DNA from 3 places in the Streptomyces sp. NPDC005566 genome. Region 3 is predicted to be linked to each of the others. Evidence: riboswitches for the same ligand, from Rfam matches in the RefSeq annotation. Region 3 holds a riboswitch; each other region holds the start of a gene.
What was found. Region 3 has a riboswitch for S-adenosylmethionine ahead of thrC (threonine synthase). Riboswitches for the same ligand answer to the same signal wherever they lie in the genome.

Region 1 (5,286 bases), on a different contig from region 3:
CTGTGTGCCGCCGTTGCACGTCCACTGCTGGACGTTCGCTCCGTCGGCGGTCGACGAACCGTTCACGTCCAGGCACTTTCCGGTGGCCCTGTTGACCACCGTGTACGCGGTCGGCGTGGCCGCGCTCTCGCCGGAGGGCCCGGCCAGTGTCGTGCCGAGGGCGACGGGCGTGCCGAGGTTCGGTGTCCCGTCGCTGTTCCACGTGAACTTCTGTGCCCGCGCCGTGCGCCCGTTGTCGCAGCCGTCGGACGCCGCGTCGTTGGCGTGGTAGACGATCCAGCTCTCCGTGCCGTCGGGTGAGGTGAAGAATCCGTTGTGCCCCGGCCCGTACACCCCGGCGGCGTTGTTGCGCTGGAAGACCGGGGTGGACTTCTTCGTCCAGGAGGAGGCGGAGAGCGGGTTGGATCCGGTCAGGGTGAGCTGCCCGAGCTTGTAGTCGGGGGTCCAGCAGCCGCTGGCCGAGTAGACGATGAACGTCTTTCCGCCGCGCTGCAGCACCTCGGCGCCTTCGTTCACCGTGCCGCCCGACTTCTCCCAGTCGTACGTCGGCGTGGAGATCGTCGAGAACGAGCCGCTGAGCGTGTACGGGTTCGACATCGGCGCGATCACCAGGTTCTGCGTTCCGCCGCCGCTCGCACTGCCCAGCAGGTACATCGAGCCGTTGAGGGTGAGCACGCTCGGGTCCAGCATCCAGGTGCTGCCGAGCTGGTTCCTGTACGTGTAGGGGCCCATCGGGTCCGTACCGGCGCTCTGCAGCACGTGCACCCGCTGGGTGGGGTTGTAGTCGGCGATGTTCTGCCCGGCGACGAAGTAGAGGTACCAGCGGCCACCCGAGTAGTGCAGTTCGGGTGCCCAGATGTTGCAGCAGCGCGAGGCGGAGTCGCCCTGCCAGACCTGCACGCTCGGCGCGGTCGCGAGCCCGGCGAGGGTCGGCGACTTGCGCATGGTGATGACGTCGGTCCAACTCGTCGACACCAGGTAGTAGTTGCCGTCGTGGTAGGAGATCCAGGGGTCGGCTCCCTTCTGCGCCTTCACGGGATTGGTGTACGGACGCCCCTCGGCGGCCTGCACGGAGGAGGTCCCGGACGGCGCGGCCTGCGTGGCGGCCGGCTGCCCCAGTGCGAGGGCCAGCAGGAGGGCGCTCAGCAGGGTCAGTAGGCGACGGGCCATCCGCTGCTCCAGTTCAGTAGGTTGACGCCGAGCTTCGGGGTGCCGTTGGCCTGGCCGTCGTAGTAGTGGTAGACGAGCAGGTCACCGTCGGAGTCGGCGAGGATCGACTGGCCACCGGGGCCGATGTACCGGCCGTGGGACTCCATGACGGGGGTACCGCCGTTGCTGCGCATGTTCACGCCGTTGCGGTCGTAGTAGGGCCCGGTGACGCTCGTCGCCCGGCCCACCTTGATCTTGTACGTGGAGCTGGTGCCTGCGCAGCAGGTGTCGTAGGAGGCGAAGAGGTAGTAGTAGCCGTTGCGCTTCACGATGGAGGGCGCCTCGACCGCCTTGGTTCCGGTGGGACGGGAGGCGAGCGAGCGGCGTGCGGTGTCTCCGGCGTACTGCTTTCCGGTCGTCGGGTCGACGCGGATCATCTTGATCCCGGTCCACCAGGAGCCGAAGGACAGCCACCACTTGCCGTCGTCGTCCACGAAGAGGTTGGGGTCGATGGCGTTGTAGTCGCTCGACGAGTTCGAGGTGTAGACGATCCCGTAGTCGCTCCAGCTGCCCGCCTGGCCGGTGGTGGAGGTCGCGAGGCCGATCGCCGACGTGTTTGAGCCGAAGGACGAAACGGCGTAGTACATCAGGTACTTACCGCTGCGGTAGGAGATGTCCGGGGCCCAGGGGTCCGATGCGGAGGAGTAGTTCTTCCACCAGCTCGGCTTCGTCGTGAAGGCGTTGCCGGACCGGCCGAAGGCGGTGCGGTCGGTGGAGGTGCGGAGCTGGAGGCCTTCGCCGGTGGAGTAGAGCAGGTACTGGCCGGACGTGCTCCGGATCATGGTGGGGTCGTGGACCACGATGTCGCCGTTGACGACCCCGGGGTTGGGGTATGCGGACGCGCTCGTCGGCACGAGCGCGAGCAGGAGTGCGGCGGGCAGGGCGGCGAGGGTCCTTCGCGGAAGTCTTCTCGGGATGCGGCTCATCAGGAGACCTTCTTCGGTCGTGTCGGGGTACCCGGCAGTCGTCACCGAGGGCCAAGAGGTTGCCATGCGCATGACATGCGTATGTTCGACGGATCGAACGGTGCCCGTAACTGCGGACGGGCGGCCAGGACGGGACCGTAGAATCGAACACGCCTTGCGTCAACGGATCGGGCGCGTATTCGTCGAGAACCCGAACCCTGTCCGGTATCACGAACAGACCGCTCGTATCACGAACGGGCCGGCCGGTATCCGAACGAACCGGCCAGCATCACGAACGGACCGGCCCGCCCGGATCCGGGCGGCACCGGCCGAACTCGACCGTCCCTGGGGCTGGTCGGCTACAGCCCGTAGGTGAAATCCCCACGGTCCGTGTGCTGGGGATCGGGTGCGGTCGTCCCGCACAGCGGTCCGCCCTCGGTCCCTACGTTCACGAGGCCGGTCGCCTCACCGCCGAGGCCGACGAACCGCAGCGCATGCCAGCGGGGCAGCCAGTACACGCGCCCGCGGTGGCCGGTGAGCAACTCCCGCAGATCGGCGGGGGCGTGCATCCACACCTCGGGCAGGCTGCCGGGGTGTTCGAAGGCCGCGCGCAGAACCAGCCACCCGTCGTCGCGGACATCGCCCGCGGTCAGCAGGAGCTCCACGGCCTGACCGGGTTCCTGTACGCACTTCTTGGCGTGGATCCAGTGCACGTGGTGGCCGGGCGCGTACCGCGCGCAGGCGTCGTGGTGAATGAGGTGAGTGAGCAAGGCTGTTGTCGCCTTCCGGGGTCCTGGACCCCGGGGGCCCGTCCCCGGTGGTCCGCTGTTCCCCGCACGGTGCCGCGCGGGGCGGGTCGTCACCCGGAGCACCCGCAGCGGAGCGGGGTGCCGTCCAGCGAGCCGGGGCTTTCCACTGGAACTCATGACCCGTCAAAAGCGTAACAGGAGCCGGGAGGACGCAGGGGCTCGCACACCACCCCGCGCGTACGGGCGCGACACCTCCCGCCCGTACGCGTCCACGCTTCGCGCGCGCTCTCCTCGTCCAACCCGCCTCAGCCGTGCAGGAGGACGGGGAAGGCCTCCATGTCGTTCTGCGTCATCACCGGCAGCTTGCGGATCTCGTCGTCCGGTATCGCGAGCTCGAGCGCGGGGAAGCGCGCGAAGAGGGCGGGGAGCGCGATGCCGGCCTCTACCCGTGACAGCGCGGCACCGGGGCAGATGTGGGGGCCGTGACCGAAGGTCATGTGCCGGATCGGGGTCGGACGGGTGATGTCGAAGGAGTCGGCGTCCTCGCCATGATGCTCGGCATCGCGTCCGATGACCCGGTAGGAGATGACGACGCCCTCTCCCGCGGCGATCACCTGGTCGCCGACCTGGATGTCCTCGGTGGCGAAACGCATCAGCAGGTGTGTGGTGGGCGTGTCCCAGCGCAGCGTCTCCTCGACCACCGTCTCCCACGGGATCTCCCCGTCCAACACCTTCCGCAGCTGGTCGGGGTGGGCGAGCAGTGCGCGTACGGCGTTGAGGATGAGCCCGATCGTGGTCTCGTGCCCGGCAGCCACCATGGCCTTGAGGTTGCCGACGACCTCCTCCTCGGTGAGGGGCTCGCCGCCCTCGTCGGCCAGGATCAGGGCACTGGTGAGGTCGTCGGTGGGCCGCGCCGTCTTCTCACGTACGAGGTCGGTGTAGAAGACGTCCAGATCCCGCAGCAGTGCCAGACGCTCCTCCTGCGGGGTGAGCATCGAGAAGAAGGCCTTGTACTGCTTCGTCAGCATCGGGAACTGGTCCTCGTCCACCCCCATCAGCAGCCCGACGACCCGCATCGGCAGCGGCTGGGCGAAGACGGCCTTGAGGTCGACGACCCCGTCCTTGCCCTGCTCGGCGAGCGCGTCCAGCAGCTCCTCGGTGAACTTCTCGATGGCAGGGCGGACCGCCTCGAGACGGCGCGGGGTGAGCGCCTGGGAGGTCTTGGTCCGCAGCCTCCGGTGCTCCCCGCCGTCGACCGTGAACATGGAGCGTCCGGCATCGATCATGCCGATCAGCGGCCAGGCGTGGGTGACCTCCCCGCTCTGCCACAGCCCCCAGGCGTCCAGGTCCTTCACCAGCCGCGGGTCGACGAGCAGTTGACGTGCTTCGGCGTGCCGAGTGACGGTCCACGCCGGGACCCCCAGCAGCTCGATGCGCGCGAGGGGGCCCGCCTGGCGCAGCTGCTCGGTCTCACCGTCGAGGTTCTGGACCATGGGGTCGATGACCACGGTCGCGTGAGGACAGTTCACAGCAGATCTCCTGTCGTACGTACGGGAGCGAAGCGGACGGGGAGCGCGTTCATCCCGCGCAGGAAGGCGGACGGCCGCCGGACGAGGTCCTTTTCGGCGACGGTGAGTTCGAGATCGGGCAGCCGGTCGAGGAGGACCTCGATCCCGGTACGGGCGATGGTCTCGGCAATCTCCTGCGCGGGGAAGGGGCAGCGGTACTCGCCGTGGCTGAAGGCCAGGTGGGCGCTGTTGCTGCCGTGCCTCGTGGCACCGTCGGACCCCAGAACCTGGCGTACGAGGGGGTCGGTGTTGGCCGCCCCCAGGCCGAGCAGCAGCATGTCACCGGCGCGGATGGTCCGTCCGCCGAGCTGGGTGTCGCGGACCGCCCAGCGGCCGGCGAGGATCTGCGTCGGGCTCTCCTCCCACAGGACCTCGTTCATGGCGTCGCCGACGCTGCGCCGGCCGCCGGAGAGCGATTCGGCGAACTGGTCCTCGGTGAGCATCAGCCGCAGGGAGTTGCCGATCCAGTCGGCGGTGGTCAGATGGCCGGCGGCGGTGATGGCCATGAGGTCGAGCGCGTACTCCTGATCGGTGAACGGCTCCGGGTTCGCGAGCATCCGGGAGGTGACGTCGTCCCCGGGGGTGTCCCGCTTGACCGCCACGAGTCGCTGCATGTGCTCGGCGAACCGCCCGTACGCCTCCTGCGCGCCGGGGCCCCCGTCGGCCAGGTCCTTCAGGACCCGGGCGATGTCCGCTCCCTCGGCGTCGGGGAAGCCGACGAGCCGGGCGAGGACGAGCACGGGCAGCGGTTCGGCGAACTCGGCGACCAGGTCGGCCGTGCCGCGGCTGCACATGTCGTCGATGAGCCGGTCGGCGAGCTGCTCGCAGTGCCCCCGGATCTCGAACGGATCGGCA
Region 2 (5,286 bases), on a different contig from region 3:
GCCGCTGCGCTTCCCCGCCTGGATCGTGCTCGTCTTCTGGTTCGCACTGCAGTGGCTGGCGGCGCAGGGCGCGGGCAGCGGCCCCGGCGTGGCCTACCTCGCCCATGTCGCGGGCTTCGCGGCCGGGTTCCTCTACGCCTGGGGGCGCTACCGGGGTGGGGCTAGAGTGAAGTCTCCAGCCACGGCCACCGAGGGAGAAAGCCAGCCGTGATCACCGCGATCGTGCTCATCAAAACCAGCGTGGACCGGATTCCCGAGATCGCCGAGGCCGTCGCCGCGCTGGACAGCGTCAGCGAGGTCTTCTCGGTCACCGGTACGTACGACCTGATCGCCATGGTCCGGGTGGCCAAGCACGACGATCTGGCGGATGTCATTCCCGGCCGGATCAGCAAGATCCCCGGTGTCGAGGGCACCGACACGCACGTGGCGTTCCGTACCTACTCGCAGCACGACCTCGAGGCGGCCTTCGCCATCGGTCTCGACGCGTAGGACGCACGGCGTGCGGCTTCGGCCGGGGACGGGGCAGTTGCCTCCCGTCCCCGGCCGAAGTCGTACGCGGCCGGTTCAGACCTGCGCCGCACCCCTGTCCGGGACGCAACGGCCGTCCTCGGTGCGGTAGGTCCAGCGGGCACCCGCGCCCACCAGCTCGCGGACCGCGCCGAGGAACCGCTCGATGTGCTCGTCCGGCGTACCGGCCCCGAAACTCACCCGGATGGCGTTGAGGGACCTCTCGCCCGGCTCGGCCTCCGGGGCGCCGCACTCGCCCGGGTCCTGCGGCTCACTGCCCAGCAGGGTCCGTACGAGCGGGTGGGCGCAGAACAGGCCGTCACGGACCCCGATGCCGTACTCCGCGGAGAGCGCCGCGGCGAAGTGCGAGCTGTTCCAGCCCTCGACCACGAAGGAGATGACCCCGACCCTCGGGGCGTCGTCGCCGAACAGGGAGAGCACCTTGACCGCGGGGACCTCGGCCAGGCCTTCGCGGACCCGGGTGACGAGCTGCTGCTCGCGCGCGACGAGCTGGTCGAAGCCGGCCTCGGTCAGGGCCTTGCAGGCAGCGGCGATGGAGTAGACGCCGATCACGTTGGGCGATCCGGCCTCGTGCCGGGCCGCCGTGGTGTGCCACTCCACGTCGATGCCGCCGTCGGCGCGCCGGGCCACCTTCCGGGAGGCGCCGCCGCCCGCGAGATACGGCTCCGCGTCCCGCAGCCAGTCGGCCCGGCCCGCGAGGACGCCCGAGCCGAACGGCGCGTACAGCTTGTGCCCGGAGAAGGCGACCCAGTCGACGTCCAGTTCCGCGATGTCCACCGGGTGATGGGGCGCCAGCTGCGCGGCGTCGAGGACGATCCGGGCACCGTGCGCGTGGGCGGCGGCGGCCAGTTCCTTCACCGGCCACAGCTCGCCGGTGACGTTCGACGCGCCCGTCACACAGACCAGTGCGGGCCCGTAGGGGTCGCGGCCGGCCAGCGCGCGCTCCAGCGTCACGACTGCCTCGGCGGGGGTCCTGGGGGCGTCGAGGCAGGTCACCCGGGCGTCTCGCCAGGGCAGCAGCGAGGCGTGGTGCTCGGTCTCGAACACGAACACCTCGCAGTCCGCGGGGAGTGCGGCGGCCAGCAGGTTGAGGGAGTCCGTCGTCGAGCGGGTGAAGACCACCTGGTCCTCGGCACGGCAGCCGAGGAACTCCGCGACGGTGACGCGGCTGCTCTCGAAGAGGTCCGTGGAGAGCTGCGAGAGGTAGCCGGCGCCGCGGTGCACGCTGCCGTAGTACGGGGCGTAGGCGGCCACGTCGTCCCACACCCGTTGCAGGGCCGGGGCGCTGGCCGCGTAGTCGAGGGCGGCATAGGTGACTTCGCCGCCCGTAACCAGCGGAACAGTGACGTCCGCCCCCAGAACCGGCAGGGGGGCACAAATGGTCTGGTCGGCGGCAGCGGTGGAGACAGACATGGCGAACTCCCGTGACAGGCAGGCGAAATCCCGGCGCCGGCAGATGCGCGGCAGCGCAGGGAAAGAGAAAAGGGTGCGCGGAGGAGGGCCTTGAGCCCTATCGCATTCGCTTGCTCACAAGAGGCTCCCTGGGGACCAGGACCCCGGGGGTCGGCATTCACAGATGCCTAGGGGCCCGCGCTTGCCGCAGACCTCGCTGCCTGCGGCCTGGTCTTCACCCGGGGCACCCCGCCACGGACGGAGGGTTGCCGGACAGCGAGCCGGGGCTTATTCGCTGTCACTCATGACCTGCGCAGCATCTTGCCATACCTGACCACATGCGCAAGGGCGCAGTCCGCGATCCGGACTGCGGCCCGCCTCGCACGTCCCTCTTCAGGCGTTGCTGGCGGCCACCCAGCGCTCCAGCGCCCTCTTGGCGGCTCCCGAGTCGATCGCGTCCGCGGCCTTCGCGATCCCGGCCGCGATCTGTTCGTTCAGCGTGCCCTCGCCCGGGTCGAGCGCGACCAGCGCGGCAGCGGAGTTGAGGAGGACCGCCTCGCGTACGGGACCGGTCTCCCCGTCCAGCATCCGCCGGGCCACGTCCGCGTTGAACGAGGCGTCGGCACCACGCAGCGCCGAGACCGGCACCAGGTCCAGGCCGACGTCCCGCGGGTCGAACGCCTCTTCGCGTACGGCCCCGTCCCGGACGATCCAGACCCGGGAGGTCGCCGTGGTCGTCAGCTCGTCGAGGCCGTCGTCGCCCCGGAAGACCAGCGCCGAGTTGCCCCGGTCGGCAAGCACACCCGCGACGATCGGCGCCATCTTGAGGTCGGCGACGCCGACGGCCTGGGAGCGCACCTGGGCCGGATTGGTGAGCGGGCCGAGGATGTTGAAGGTGGTCGGCGTGCCGAGCTCCTTGCGTGCCCTCGCCGCGTGCCGCAGGGCGGGGTGGAACTTCACCGCGAAGCAGAAGGTGATGCCCGCTTCCTCGGCGACCCGGACGACGCCCTGCGGGGTCAGCTCGAGGTTGACGCCGAGCTTCTCGAGCACGTCGGAGGCGCCGCTCGCCGAGGAGGAGGCGCGGTTGCCGTGCTTGACGACCTTGGCGCCGGTCCCGGCGACGACGATCGCCGACATGGTGGAGATGTTGACCGTCTTCGCCAGGTCACCACCGGTGCCCACGATGTCGACCGTGCGGCCGGGCACCTGGATGGTGTGGGCGTGCTCGTACATGGTGCGTACGAGTCCGGTGACCTCGTCGACGGTCTCGCCCTTGGCACGCAGGGCGATCACGAAGCCGGCGATCTGCACGTCGGTGGCCTCGCCGCTCATGATGCGGTCCATGGCCCACGCGGTGTCCTCTGCCGTCAGGCTCTCGCCGCGCAGGAGGGGCATCAGCACGCCGGGCCAGGAACGGTCCGCCACGCTGTCGCCGCCGTCCGGGGTCACAACGTTCATGGTCCGCTCCTGGGGTCCACAGCCGATAAAAGGATCCCCCCACCCTATCCAGCCCCGGGGACGGCGAAGAGCCCCGTCCATCGAATGGACGGGGCTCCTGCCGTGGCGATCAGTTCAGGTGATCAGTGGTGGCCGTGGCCGCTGGTGATCTCCTTGTACTCCTCGGCGGAGGGCTTGGCGATCTGGCTCTGCTCGCCGTAGTAGCTCTTGCTGAGCTTGGCCCGCAGCTTCTGCAGCGCCGAAGGCTTGCGCTCGACACCGTTCTCGTCGACCGTCGGGCCGATCTCGACCGGCTTGTACTGCTCGTGCGCGGTGAGCGTGTGCAGCTGACCCTGGCTGAGCGGCTCGTGGATCTCGACGAACTCACCGTGCGGCAGGCGCTTGATGGTGCCGGACTCGCGTCCGTGCAACACCTTGTCCCTGTCGCGGCGCTGGAGGCCGAGGCAGATCCGCTTCGTCACGATGAACGCGATGACCGGGCCCACGAAGATGAAGATCCGGACGAACCAGGAGATGGCGTTCAGCGACAGGTGGAAGTGCGTGGCCCACAGGTCGTTTCCACCACCGATGAAGACGATGACGTACTCCGTGATCCATGCGACACCGAAGGCCGTACGGGTCGGGGCGTTGCGCGGGCGGTCCAGGATGTGGTGCTCGCGCTTGTCCCCGGTGACCCAGGACTCGATGAAGGGGTAGACCGCGATCGCCGCGAGCACCAGGCCGAAGGCCGTCAGCGGGATGAACACACCCAGGACGAGCGTGTGACCCCACAGGTTGATCTCCCAGCCCGGCATCACTCGGATCAGACCCTCGGCGAAGCCCATGTACCAGTCGGGCTGGGCGCCGGTGGACACCTGGTCCGGGCGGTACGGGCCGAGGGCCCAGATCGGGTTGATCGAGGCGATGCCCGAGATGATGGCGATGACACCGAAGACGAGGAAGAAGAACCCTCCGGCCTTCGCCATGTACACCGGCAGCAGCGGCATGCCGACGACGTTCTTGTTGGTCTTGCCGGGACCCGCGAACTGCGTGTGCTTGTGGTAGAAGACCAGGATCAGGTGGGCCACGACCAGGCCGAGCATGATGCCCGGCAGCAGCAGGATGTGGATCGAGTAGAACCGGGCCACGAAGTCGCCGCCGGGGAACTCCCCGCCGAACAGGAACATCGAGATGTACGTACCGACGATCGGCGTCGCCAGGATCGCGCCCTGGGTGAAGCGGACACCCGTGCCGGAGAGCAGGTCGTCCGGGAGCGAGTAGCCGGTGAACCCGGTGAACATGCCCAGGACGAACAGCAGGAAGCCGAACATCCAGTTGATCTCACGGGGCTTGCGGAACGCACCCGTGAAGAAGACGCGCATCATGTGCACGAACATGCCGGCCAGGAAGATCAGCGCGGCCCAGTGGTGGATCTGCCGTACGAGCAGACCACCGCGGACGTCGAAGCTGATGTCCAGCGTCGAGGCGTAGGCCTCGGACATCCGGATGCCCTGCATCGGCTCGTACGAGCCGTGGTACACGACCTCGTTCATGCTCGGGTGGAAGAACAGCGTCAGATACACACCCGTGAGGATGATGATGATGAAGCTGTAGAGGCAGATCTCACCGAGCATGAAGGACCAATGGTCCGGGAAGATCTTGCGCATGTTGGCCTTGGCCAGGCCGTAGATGCCCAGCCGGCCGTCTGCCCAGTCGGCTACCCGCTCACCGGCGGGCGCCTTGCGCTTTGAATCCGTCGCAGTAGTCATCCGCGCTCCCAGAAGGCAGGACCGACGGGCTCTTCGAAGTCGCCGAGCGCCTCGAGGTTGCCCTCGCTGTTCACACCGATCCGCAGCTGCGGAAGGGCGTGACCGGCCGGACCGAAGATGACGCGGGCGCCGTCGGAGAGGTCGAAGGTGGACTGGTGGC
Region 3 (5,286 bases):
GCTGGACGCCCTGGCAGGGCACCTGGGGAAGCCTCAGGCGCCCTGAGGGCCGCCCGCCCTCAGCCCCGCAGCGCGTCCAGCTGGTCCAGGAACCACTGCTGCGGCGGCAGGGCGGTCGCCACGGCGGCCAGCCGCTTCGTGCGCGCGCTCCGCTCGTCGTCCTCCATCGTCAGAGCCTCGTGCAGCGCCGCCGCCGTGGCCGACACGTCGTACGGGTTGACCACGACGGCGTCCTCGCCGAGCTCCTCGTACGCCCCCGCCTCCCGCGACAGCACCAGCGCGCAGCCGCTGTCGGAGACGACCGGGACCTCCTTCGCGACGAGGTTCATGCCGTCGCGGATCGGGTTCACCAGAGCCACGTCCGCCAGCCGGTACGCCGCGAGCGAGCGGGCGAAGTCGTCGTCGACGTGGAGGATGACAGGGGTCCAGCCCTCCGTGGCGTACTCCGCGTTGATCCCGTCGGCCACCCGCTGCACCTCGGCGGTGTAGTCGCGGTACACCGCGAGGTCCTGCCGGGAGGGGTAGGCGAACGCCACGTGCACCACCCGCTCACGCCATTCGGGGCGTTCCTCCAGCAGGGCGCGGTAGGCGTGCAGCCCGCGGACGATGTTCTTGGAGAGCTCGGTGCGGTCCACCCGCACGATCGTCCGCCTGCCGGGGCCGACCTGCTCCCGGAGCGTCTCCATCCGCTCGTCCACGTCCGCCTCGTGGGAGCGACGGCGCAGGAAGTCCGCGTCGGCGCCCAGCCCGTGCACCCCGATCCGGGTGCGGCCGGTGCCGCCCAGGATCTCCGTGCAGCAGCTGATGAACGCGTCCGCCCAGCGGCGGGTCAGGAACGCGGCCCGGTCGGCGCCCAGGATGCCGCGCAGCAGCTGCTCGCCGATGTCGTCGGGCAGCAGCCGGAAGTAGTCGACGGGGGCCCACGGGGTGTGCGAGAAGTGGCCGATCCGCAGGTCGGGGCGGAGCTCGCGGAGCATGCCGGGCACCAGCGACAGGTGGTAGTCCTGGACCAGGACCGCCGCCCCCACGCCCGCCTCCTCGGCGAGGGCTTCGGCGAAGGCGCGGTTGTACGCCTCGAAGGACGCCCACCGCCGCCGGAACTCGGCGTCGAACACCGGCTCCAGCGGTGTCTGGTAGATCATGTGGTGGACGAACCAGAGCACCGAGTTCGCGATGCCGTTGTAGGCGTCGTCGTGGACTCCGGCGTCGATGTCGAGCATGCGGACGCCGGGTTCCGACTGGCCCCGCCTGACCGCCTCGCGGTCGCCGTCGCCCAGAGCCGCGCACACCCACAGCTTGTCCTCGACGGCGCTCAGACCGGAGACGAGGCCGCCCCCGCCGCGCTTCGAGTCGAGCGTGCCGTCCTCGCGCAGCGCATAGGACACGGGGCCGCGGTTGGACGCGACGAGGACCTGGGCAGAGTGCTCGGAGACCATGTACCCGAACCTAGCCCGTTCGGGAAGCCGCCAAACGCGAAGCCCTCCGTGAAACGTCACGCCGCGTGGCGGGACGCGTACTCCGTGATCTCCCGCATCGGCGGCCGCTCCTCGGTGTCCACCGCATGGGTGCGCGGTACGAAGCCGCTCTCGCTCCGTTCGAACTGGGTGAGCACGGGCCGCACCAGATGCCCCCGGGAGAGCCGCAGCTGGGCGGTGCGGTAGATCGCCGCGGCCATGCGGCCGAGTGCCTGGCCGTCCTGGTGGCGGTGCTTGCGTACCCCGACGTCCACCTGCGCCAGCGCGTCCAGGCCCACCGTGTGCAGGGCGTCGACGAGAAGGCCCAGCTCCACCCCGTAACCGACGGGGAAGGGGAGCCGTTCGAGCAGGGAGCGGCGTACGGCGTACTCGCCGCCCAGCGGCTGGACGAAGCCGGCCAGCTGCGGCCAGTGCAGATTGAGCAGCGGGCGTGCCACCAGTTCGGTGACCCGGCCGCCCTGGCCTGCGGCTTCTCCCAGGGGTCGGTCGTACATGGCCTTGACGAACTGGACCTCGGGGTCGGTCAGCAGGGGGCCGACGATCCCGGAGACGAAGTCCGCGGAGAAGTCCTTGAGGTCGGCGTCGATGAAGCAGACGATCTCGCCGCTGGTCACCAGCAGTGACCGCCAGAGCACCTCGCCCTTGCCGGGTACGGCCGGTATCCGGGGGAGTATCGCGTCCCGGTGCACCACCCTGGCACCCGCCCTGCGGGCCACGTCGGCGGTGGCGTCGGTGGAACCGGAGTCGATCACCACCAGTTCGTCGACGAGCCGGACCTTCTCCATCAGCTCGCGCCGGATCTCCTCGACGATCGCTCCGACCGTCGCCTCCTCGTTCAGGGCGGGCAGGACGACGCTCACCCGGGCGCGGCGCGGATCCCTCGCGCGCGCGGCCGTGAGGCGGTCGAGCGGGCGGTCATCGGCCGACCAGGAACGCCTGGTCAGCCAGCGTTCCACCTCTTCCAGCACGGTCGATACTCCCTGTATGTGATCCATCTCGCGGTTCGGACGACTATCTCAATCGTCCAGGGCTTCGGTTACAGTCTTGAACAACGCGGATGGCCCTCGCATGTCGGGGTCGGTCCGCGAATAAATGCCCGGATCGATGGTCCGGTGCCATAGCGCTCATCCAGAGGGACTGAGGGAACGGCCCGTTGAAGTCCCGGCAACCCTCCTGCCGACCGCGAGGTCACGGTAGGGAAGGTGCCAATTCCGTCTTGTGGCGAAATACGCCGCGAGGAAGATGAGGAGAAAGGGCCTCCGCCATCATGTCTGTTCAGACAGTTGCAGCGAACACCGATTCTTCTGCCGTGGACCTGGGTTCCGCCGCAGCACTTTCCTGCCGCGAATGCGGCGAGCGTTTCGAGCTCGGCCCCATTTTCGCCTGTGCGTCCTGTTTCGGGCCGCTCGAAGTGGCGTACGACCTGCCGAGCGGCTCCCCGGAAGAGCTCAAGAAGCGCATTGCCGAAGGCCCCGACAACATCTGGCGCTATGCGCCGCTGCTGCCGGTTCCGGCCGATGTCGCGAGCAAGCCCAACATCAACCCCGGCTTCACGAAGCTGGTCAAGGCCGACAACCTCGCCCGTGAGCTGGGCGTCACCGGCGGTCTGTACGTCAAGGACGACTCCGGCAACCCGACGCACTCCTTCAAGGACCGTGTCGTCGCGATCGCCGTCGAGGCCGCCCGCGCCTTCGGATTCACCACGCTCTCCTGCTCCTCCACCGGCAACCTCGCCGGTGCGGTGGGCGCCGCTGCGGCCCGTGCCGGCTTCCGCTCGTGCGTGTTCATCCCGCACGACCTGGAGCAGGGCAAGGTCGTCATGGCCGCGGTGTACGGCGGCGAACTGGTCGGCATCGAGGGCAACTACGACGACGTCAACCGCTTCTGCTCGGAGCTCATCGGCGACCCGCTCGGTGAGGGCTGGGGCTTCGTCAACGTCAACCTCCGCCCGTACTACGGCGAGGGCTCCAAGACCCTGGCGTACGAGATCTGCGAGCAGCTCGGCTGGCAGCTGCCCGACCAGATCGTCATCCCGATCGCGTCCGGGTCGCAGCTCACGAAGATCGACAAGGGCCTGCAGGAGCTGATCAAGCTCGGCCTGGTCGAGGACAGGCCCTACAAGATCTTCGGCGCCCAGGCCGAGGGCTGCTCCCCGGTCTCCACCGCCTTCAAGGCCGGACACGACGTCGTACGGCCGCAGAAGCCGAACACGATCGCCAAGTCCCTCGCGATCGGCAACCCGGCCGACGGCCCGTACGTCCTGGACATCGCCCGGCGTACCGGCGGTGCCGTCGAGGACGTCAACGACGAGCAGGTCGTCGACGCGATCAAGCTGCTGGCCCGCACCGAGGGCATCTTCGCGGAGACCGCGGGCGGTGTGACGGTCGGTGTGACGAAGAAGCTGATCGACGCCGGTCTGCTGGACCCGACGCTGACCACCGTCATCCTGAACACCGGTGACGGCCTGAAGACGCTGGACGCCGTCGCCCCGACGACCGGCCTGTCGGCCACGATCCGGCCGAGCCTGGACGCGTTCCGCGACGCGGGCCTCGCCGCCAGCTGACCACCCGAGACCGAAGGAAGGCACCCCATGAGCGTCAAGGTCCGTATCCCCACCATCCTCCGCACCTACACGGGCGGTCAGGCCGAGGTCCCGGCCGAGGGCACGATCCTCTCCGAGGTCATCGAGTCCCTGGAGACGAATCACCCGGGCATCGCCGCCCGCGTCCTGGACGACCAGGGCAAGCTGCGCCGCTTCGTGAACGTGTACGTCAACGACGACGACGTGCGCTTCGAGGGCGGCCTGCAGACGGCGACCCCGGACGGCGCCGGCATCTCGATCATCCCGGCCGTCGCCGGAGGCTGACCGCCGGGCCACGTGCCTGCGGGCGACCGTCGAGCCCCGTGACGGAGGCCGGCCGCCGAGCTCCGAGGCGGAGGCCGAGCCTCCTGTACGACTTCACAGCGTGAACACCGTTGCCCCCTCCGCAAGAGAAGCGGAGGGGGCAATTCTGCATGATTGAGCGCGGTACAGTTGGGGAAGTCCCCTCCGCTGCCTGTGCCGCCCGCATATGAGAATGCGCCCGGTCGCGATAAGAAGCAGCCAAAGTACGTGAACTCCTTGCGCCATAAGTGGCCTTTGTCAGGCCCGACTTGCCCTGGAATCGCACGAGTTCCACCTATCCGGGCGTTCAGCTGTGCCCAGAATTCTCGTCCGATTGCCCTGTTGCAGAGGGCAGTTGGGCAGATACATTCGGCCGCGGTCGACGCGTTCCGGCGCACGCCACCCTCTCCTGTCGGAGGGTGAGTTCTGACCCGGGCCCGCGAAGTGCGGTCCTGTGCAAGGGCCAGTAATAGGGGAGTTAGGCATGGCTCAGGGCACCGTCAAGTGGTTCAACGCGGAGAAGGGGTACGGCTTCATCGCGGTCGACGGTGGTGCGGATGTTTTCGTCCACTACAGCGCGATCCAGATGGACGGGTACCGCACCCTCGAAGAGGGTCAGCGAGTTGAATTCGAAATCTCGCAGGGCCAGAAGGGGCCGCAGGCGGACATGGTCAAGCTCGCCGTCGGCTGAGCTCGGCGCGGTCGGCCAACGACACTACTCACGCACGCAGGGCCCGTACCTCCGAAGAGGGGTACGGGCCCTGCGTGCGTCTTCGTGCGCCCCCGACTGTTGTCCACATCTGGAGGGGGACGCTTGCACTCGCAGGGGTCGAGTGCTAATCATTGGCGTTAGCACTCTCCAGGTGAGAGTGACAGAAACTTGGACCGGGCCGGTGAGGCCCGCAGGCTCACGGGGCAAGGAACCGC

Region 1: linked by a shared signal. The riboswitch ahead of ABZS61_RS11645 (hypothetical protein) and the one ahead of thrC (threonine synthase) in region 3 are both predicted to bind S-adenosylmethionine.
Region 2: linked by a shared signal. The riboswitch ahead of ABZS61_RS00245 (aminotransferase class V-fold PLP-dependent enzyme) and the one ahead of thrC (threonine synthase) in region 3 are both predicted to bind S-adenosylmethionine.

What each region holds. Positions count from the first base shown of each region.
Region 1 is NZ_JBEXDB010000006.1:165,595-170,880, reverse strand. Features, by position in the region: gene ABZS61_RS11655 (family 43 glycosylhydrolase) at 1-1,170, opposite strand, end outside; gene ABZS61_RS11650 (arabinan endo-1,5-alpha-L-arabinosidase) at 1,152-2,135, opposite strand; gene ABZS61_RS11645 (hypothetical protein) at 2,474-2,884, opposite strand; SAM riboswitch class IV at 2,934-3,044, opposite strand; gene ABZS61_RS11640 (cytochrome P450) at 3,169-4,356, opposite strand; gene ABZS61_RS11635 (cytochrome P450) at 4,389-5,286, opposite strand, start outside.
Region 2 is NZ_JBEXDB010000001.1:46,560-51,845, forward strand. Features, by position in the region: gene ABZS61_RS00235 (rhomboid family intramembrane serine protease) at 1-211, shown strand, start outside; gene ABZS61_RS00240 (Lrp/AsnC ligand binding domain-containing protein) at 208-489, shown strand; gene ABZS61_RS00245 (aminotransferase class V-fold PLP-dependent enzyme) at 565-1,941, opposite strand; SAM riboswitch class IV at 2,114-2,230, opposite strand; gene trpD (anthranilate phosphoribosyltransferase) at 2,314-3,378, opposite strand; gene ABZS61_RS00255 (cytochrome bc complex cytochrome b subunit) at 3,501-5,126, opposite strand; gene ABZS61_RS00260 (Rieske 2Fe-2S domain-containing protein) at 5,123-5,286, opposite strand, start outside.
Region 3 is NZ_JBEXDB010000018.1:164,140-169,425, forward strand. Features, by position in the region: gene otsB (trehalose-phosphatase) at 1-46, shown strand, start outside; gene ABZS61_RS27015 (trehalose-6-phosphate synthase) at 60-1,436, opposite strand; gene ABZS61_RS27020 (glucosyl-3-phosphoglycerate synthase) at 1,493-2,443, opposite strand; SAM riboswitch class I at 2,597-2,724, shown strand; gene thrC (threonine synthase) at 2,743-4,038, shown strand; gene ABZS61_RS27030 (MoaD/ThiS family protein) at 4,066-4,341, shown strand; gene ABZS61_RS27035 (cold-shock protein) at 4,844-5,050, shown strand.